One region of the Sphaerisporangium flaviroseum genome, then DNA from elsewhere that is predicted to be linked to it. Evidence: predicted binding sites of a transcription regulator. Region 1 holds the regulator's gene; the other holds the start of a gene.
What was found. Region 1 encodes LexA, which represses DNA repair genes until DNA is damaged. Its sites were predicted from a motif close to TCGAACANNTGTTCGA; they were not measured.
Positions count from the first base shown of each region.

Region 1 (3,403 bases):
CGCGGAGCCCTCGTGTCGGAAACACATCGTCACGCCGTTCGCATCCCCCGGCGCAGGGGCCACCATGGTCCTCGGCCTTCCGGCCCGCGGACCGCGGTGTCCGGTCGGTTCAGCTTTCCTTGGCGGCTCTGGCCGCCCGCAGTTGCTCGATCTCTTCCTCGAAGTCGGTGAGCGTCTCGAAGCTGCGGTAGACGGAGGCGAACCGAAGGTAGGCCACCTCGTCCAGCTCGCGGAGCGGCCCCAGGATCGCCAGCCCCACCTGGTGAGCCGGGATCTCGGCCGACCCGGTCGCCCGGATGCTCTCCTCGACGCGCTGGCCGAGCTGCGCCAGCGAATCCTCGCTGACGGGCCGGCCCTGGCACGCCCGCCGCACTCCGGCGATCACCTTGTCCCGCGAGAACGCCTCGGTCACCCCGCTGCGCTTGCTCACCATCAGCAGGACCGTCTCTTGGGTGGTGAACCGGCGCCCGCATTCGGGACAGGTGCGCCGGCGGCGGATCGCCGCGCCGTCCTCGGTCGAACGGCTGTCGATGACCCGCGTGTCTGGATGACGACAGAATGGACAATGCATGTGTCGCCTCCATTTCTCCTGGCTCCCATGAGTCACGCGGGCACCACCTCGAATGACGAGGCCCCCGAGGCCTTGACCTCAGGGAAAAGCCGCACATGTTTCCGCATTCCACGCGCTCACCGCCTGTTCCCGCCTAAAACGGGAATAGGCTCGCGCACGCACTGGGGCTGCCCTCAGCGCGGTGACGGAAACACAACTTATGGTGAACCACATCGGTGTAACTACTAGATGTTGTGGTCTAACCGTAGGAGTGCCGCCCCATGAACGCAAGTCGGAGACACCCTTGCGCGAAAACCGGCCGCCCATCAGGGGGAACGGGCCACGGGTCGGCGTGTCGCGCCGCTCGCGGCCGCCGTGCCGCCGCGAGCCCGGCCACGCGACCCCAGGCCGGCGCCCCGCGATCCAGATCGCTCGCGTGATCGACTTTCGGCCCCTCACAGGCATAAGATCGCAAAGTCGAACACGATATCGATCGAACTCCCGTACGATGTCCTTCACCGGACGGCCGAGGATATCGGAAACTCTCGAACAATTGTTTGATGACGATCTTGAACGGCGATATTGTCGCTGTGTGCGACATCAGCAATACGGACCGGGAGCCGGCCGGGCGGGCTTGGCGTGACGGAGCGCCTGACAGGCGCCCGGCGAGGAGGAGCTTATGAGCGAGCAGGAAGAGATCGGCACGGTTGTCAGCGATCTGGCGGTGCGCCGGCGTGATTCCCTTGGTCTCACCCCACGACAACGCAAGATCCTCGAGGTGATCCGCGATTCTGTGCAGCAGCGCGGTTATCCGCCCTCGATGCGCGAGATCGGCGAGGCGGTCCAGCTGACCAGCACCTCCAGTGTGTCTCACCAGTTGACCGCGCTGCAGCGTAAGGGCTATCTACGCCGCGACCCCCACCGCCCGCGCGCGCTGGAGGTCCGCCTGCCGGGCGAGCCCGCCCTCTGGGTCGACCCCGTCGCCCCCGGTGAGGACGAGCCCCTGGTCAGCCGGCCGACGGCCACGTTCGTCCCTCTCGTGGGGCGCATCGCCGCCGGTGGGCCCATCCTGGCCGAGGAGCGCGTGGAGGACGTCTTCGCCCTTCCCAAGCAACTCGTGGGTGAAGGCACGCTCTTCCTGCTCCAGGTCGCCGGTGACTCGATGATCGAGGCGGCCATCGCCGACGGCGACTGGGTCGTGGTGCGCCAGCAGCCGGTGGCCGACAACGGCGACATCGTCGCGGCCATGATCGACGGCGAGGCCACGGTGAAGACCTTCAAGCGCAAGGACGGCCACGTCTGGCTGGTCCCCCACAACGCCAACTACGACCCGATCCCCGGCGACGAGGCCACCGTCCTGGGCAAGGTCGTGGCGGTCCTTCGCAAGCTCTGACCCGCCCGACCCCGCACCTGCCCCGCCCCCGCCTGAGCGCCCACCCTGGGTGAGCGCTCGGGCGGTCGTGCTTTGGGGGGTCAGGGAACGATGTTGACCAGCTTGGGGGCTCGGACGATCACCTTGCGGGGAGCCCCGGTCAGGTGCGAGCGCACCTTCTCCGAGGCCAGCGCCAGCTCCTCCAGGTCCGCCGCGGAGATCGACGGAGCGACCTCCAGGCGGTCCCTGACCTTGCCCGCCACCTGCACGACGCAGGTGACCGAGTCCTGGACCAGCAGGGCGGGCTCGGCGACCGGCCAGCCCACCCGCGAGATCGTGGGGCCGTGCCCCAGCCGCTCCCAGCCCTCCTCCGCGACGTACGGCGCGACCAGCGACAGCATGACCGCCAGGGTCTCGGCGGCCTCGCGCACGGCCGGGTCGGCCGCCCCCGGGCCGGAGTCGATGGCCTTGCGGGCCGCGGAGGTCAGCTCCATCATGCGGGCGACGGCCACGTTGAACCGGTAGGAGTCCAGCAGCCGGGTGACCTCTTCGATGGTGCGGTGGGTGACCTTGCGCAGCTCCACGTCGCCGGTGGCGAAGTCGACGCCGGACGCCGAGGCCGCGCCGGCCTCGGTCATCACGCGGAACGCCCGGGCCAGGAACTTCTGCGAGGCGGCAGGCGAGACGTCGGCCCAGTCGATGTCGTCTTCGGGCGGGCCCGCGAAGACCATGGTCAGGCGGACGGCGTCGACACCGAACGCGTCGATCTGCTCACCCAGGTCGACGCCGTTGCCCAGCGACTTGGACATGGACTTGCCCTGGTTGATCACCTGGCCCTGGTTCAGCAGGCGCAGGAACGGCTCGGTGAAGTCGACCATGCCCATGTCGTGCAGGACCTTGGTGAAGAACCGCGCGTACAGCAGGTGCAGCACGGCGTGCTCGACGCCGCCGACGTACTGGTCGATCGGGCCCCAGCGCCTGACCTGCTCGACGTCGAACGCGCCGTTCTCGAAGCGCGGCGAGCAGTACCGCAGGAAGTACCACGAGGAGTCGACGAAGGTGTCCATGGTGTCGGTGTCGCGCTGGGCGCGGCCGCCGCACTTCGGACAGGAGACGTTGACCCACTCGGTGGCGCTGGCCAGGGGCGAGACGCCCTTGGGAGCCAGCGCCTCTCCGCGCAGGTCGGGCAGCGTCACCGGCAGCTGGTCGTCGGGGACGGGGACCTCACCGCAGTCGGGGCAGTGGATGATCGGGATCGGGGTGCCCCAGAAGCGCTGGCGGGACAGCAGCCAGTCGCGCAGCCGGTAGTTGACGGAGGCCTTGCCGGTGCCGCGCTCGCGCAGGATCTCGGTGATGCGGGTGATCGCCTCGGCCTTCGACAGGCCGTCCAGCGGCCCGGAGTTGACCAGCCGGCCCTCGCCGGCGGTCGCGGCCCCGCTCTCGCCCGGGTCGGCCAGCCCGGTGTGCACGACCACCCGCAC
Region 1 covers NZ_BAAAZR010000006.1:113,493-116,895, reverse strand. The annotation lists gene nrdR (transcriptional regulator NrdR) at 110-571, opposite strand; gene lexA (transcriptional repressor LexA) at 1,230-1,943, shown strand; gene leuS (leucine--tRNA ligase) at 2,024-3,403, opposite strand, start outside.

Region 2 (3,403 bases), on a different contig from region 1:
CTTGCCGGGATTGTTGCCCGGCCGGGATCACTGGGTCTCGTTGGACTCCGCGTTTCGCTTGTCCTCGTCTCCGGCTTTATTCTGTTTTGTCTCACGCGTGGCCTTGATAGCTGCTTTCTTGGCTTTTCCTGTTGCTTTGGTGGTCTTCTTCCGTGTTCCTGCCATGATTCCCCCTGTCTCATGGGTTGACATTGACTGACAATGCGCCATTTTCGCCGCATCACCCGCGTTAAATACCCAACAGCGGAGTCAATCACCCATATGTGTCTTTAAGGGTTAGAGCAGTGTCAGCTGCTCGGGCCCGGCGTCGGCCACCGGTGCGGCGGGCGGACGGATGCGGCGGGCGCGGGCCGAGGAGGACCTGCCCACCCCGCTCTGGACGGCAAGCTCGTTGACCTGCCGCGCGATGCGGGCCTGGTAGGCCTTGGGCGCGTAGGCGCCGCGGCCGTACATCTCGAGGTAGCGGGGGACCAGGCGAGGATGCTCCCGGCCCAGCCAGCCGAGGAACCACTCGCGTGCCCCCGGGCGCAGGTGGAGCACGATCGGCACGATGTGCGTGGCACCGGCCTCGGCGATCCGCCGGACCGTGCGCTCCAGGGCCTTCGGCGAATCGGTGAGGTAGGGCAGGATCGGCGCCATCAGCACGCCGCACCCGAGGCCGTGCTCGGTGAGGGTGGCGCAGACCTCCAGCCGCCTGCCGGGCCGCGGCGTGCCCGACTCCACCGAACGCCACAGCTCCTCGTCGAGGAAGCCGATCGACAGCGAGGTGCCGACCTCGGTGCGCTCGGCCGCCTCGGTCAGCAGGTCGAGGTCGCGCAGGATGAGGGACCCCTTGGTGAGGATCGAGAAAGGATTCCCGGCGTCCCGAAGCGCGGTCAGAATGCCCCGCATCAACCGGTAACGCCCCTCGGCGCGCTGGTAACAGTCGACGTTGGTGCCCATGGCGATGTGATGGCCGCCCCAGCGCGGCGCGGCCAGCTCCTTGCGGACCAGCTCGGGGGCGTTCACCTTGACCACGACCTTGGAGTCGAAGTCGTGCCCGGCATCCAGGTCGAGGTATTCGTGGGTTTTGCGGGCGAAGCAATAGGTGCACGAATGCGTGCATCCCCGATAGGGGTTGATGGTCCATTCGAACGGGACGCGGGTGGCCGCCGGCACGCGGTTGATGATCGAACGGGCATGGATCTCGTAGAAGGTCATGCCCCGGAACTCCGGGGTGTCGAAAGTCCTGGTGACCGCGCCACGGGCGAACAGTGGGGCGGCGGGAGCGCCCTGGCCTGTGTCGGTCAGGCGCAGGTTGTCCCAGCGCATGCCTTGATTAGAACAGGCTTTCGATGGAGATCGCAACCCAGCAAAAGTGGCGGCAAAACCGAGGGCTGTAACGGCTAAAGATCTTGTGGCCGGGAAGAACGTCGGCACACCGCTTGCGTTGCCGGGAGGTGCGGCGTGGCCTGGTCGCAGGACGAGGAGCGAATGCTTGCCCAGATCGAGAGTTACCTCACCGACGAGGATCCGCGACTCGCCGCCCGGCTGGAGTCGTTCAACGAGCGCGTACAGCGCAAGGAGACCGGTCAGCAAAAGCGCGTCGCCCGGGCGGGCCGCGGCAGGCGCCGCCCCAGCAGGTCGACGATCATCATCCTGGTGAGCTGGCTGCTGATCGCCACCTTGATCGCCACACTGCTGATCATGGTCTTCCATCACGACGCGGCGGCGGCCCTGCCCATGTAGGGCACACACACCACCCCGCCCGTATCGCCACCCCGCCGCGCTGGAGCGCCGGGTATGCGCGCGATCGCGCGGGCGGTGTTGCTGGAACCGCTCCCGCTGGACGAGGAGCGGCGCAACCGGCACCTGGTGTACGTCGCCTACTTCGTCCGCTTCCTGACCGACCCCGCCCTGGCCAAGGTCGTGCGCGACGCGCCGCATGCGCTGGAGAGCCTGGTCGCCGGCCTGATCGCCCAGGGGCAGGAACTCGGCCAGGTGCCCCGCGACCTCGACCCCGCCGCCGAGGCCGCGTTTCTGGTGGCGGCCGCCGACGGGATCCAGACCACCGTCCTGCTCGAACAGCGAACTCCGGAGGAAGCCGTAGCCCTGATCGACCACCAGCTTGCCCGCATCTTCATCGCGGCTACCGGTGGCTGACTCGTGTGTCTGGTCGCGTGCCCTGGTCGGTCACGACTTTGTCGGTTTTCGTTGCGGTCATCGGTGGCTGACTCGTGTGCTCGGTTGCGAGCCCTGGTCGGTCACCACGGTGCCCGGCAGTTCACCATGGGTGTCACGGAAGTCGGCCGCTGGAGTGCTGGGTGTGGCGGATCGCGCGTCTGTGGGTCGGCACCGCGTGTTGGGTATTGGGCGCCGACGCGGTGAGGGGTGGTGCGGCGGTGTCGGCGCCGCCGTACGGTGGCCGGCCGGTCCGGTGAAGGCGGAGGGACGGCCGCTTCGGGTGCGTGCGCGTCCGGGTGTGGTTCAGGTAGTGTTGCGCTGCCCAACAGAGATCTACCGAGGGGGTGGGACCGATTACCGCTGAATCAAGCGGGTGCTCCCATCTGGTGGTCGTGCGGTCCAACCGGCACAGGTGACCCAGGGGGCGCCCAGCGGCTCCCGAAAGGCTCTCCCATGCCGGTCTCCCCTTCATCGCTTTCCTCCTCCGCCATCGTCACCATGCTCCGCGCCGCCGGCTGTGTCTTCGCCGAGGACGAGGCACGGTTGCTCATCTCCACGGCATCGACCCCTTCCGATCTCGCCGCCATGGTGGAACGGCGTGTCGCGGGCCTGCCGCTTGAACAGGTCCTCGGATGGGCGGAGTTCTGCGGCCTGCGCATAGCCGTGGAACCCGGCGTCTTCGTGCCCCGCCGCCGCACCGAGTTCCTGCTCCAGCAGGCCGTGACCCTGGCCCGCCGGTCCGCGCTCTCCACCGGTCGGGCGCTGACCCCCCAGGTGGCGGGTTCCGCCCATGAGGCGCTGGTTCCCCAGTCCGTGGGTCTCGCTGCTGAGGCGTTGGTTCCCAAGTCCGTGGGTTCCGCTGGTGAGGCGCTGGTTCCAGAGCCCGTGCGTTTCGCTGGTGAGGCGCTGGTTCCCCAGTCCGTGCGCGGTGAGGCGTTGGTTTCCCAGGGTGCCGGGTCTGGTGGGCGGGCTCTCGCCGTGTCACCGGACGTGGTCGTGGTGGATCTGTGCTGTGGCTCGGGCGCGCTGGGCGCCGCTCTGGTCGCCGCCCTGGTCGCGGCCGAGTTGCACGCCGTCGACATCGACCCCGCCGCGGTGCGGTGCGCGCGCCGCAACCTGGCCGGATCGGGCGCCCATGTGTACGAGGGGGACCTCTACGAGCCGCTGCCCGCCGCGCTGCGGGGCCGCGTCGGCATCCTGGTCGCCAGCCCGCCGTACGTCCCGACCGAGGCCATCAGGC
Region 2 covers NZ_BAAAZR010000063.1:97,669-101,071, reverse strand. The annotation lists gene ABD810_RS39685 (Rv2578c family radical SAM protein) at 277-1,311, opposite strand; gene ABD810_RS39680 (DUF3040 domain-containing protein) at 1,447-1,728, shown strand; gene ABD810_RS39675 (TetR family transcriptional regulator C-terminal domain-containing protein) at 1,783-2,142, shown strand; partial or broken gene ABD810_RS41270 (putative protein N(5)-glutamine methyltransferase) at 2,617-2,892, shown strand; gene ABD810_RS39670 (putative protein N(5)-glutamine methyltransferase) at 2,884-3,403, shown strand, end outside.
Region 2: ABD810_RS39685 (Rv2578c family radical SAM protein) is a predicted target of LexA. The motif match lies at 1,320-1,335, and genes of this name have one in related genera.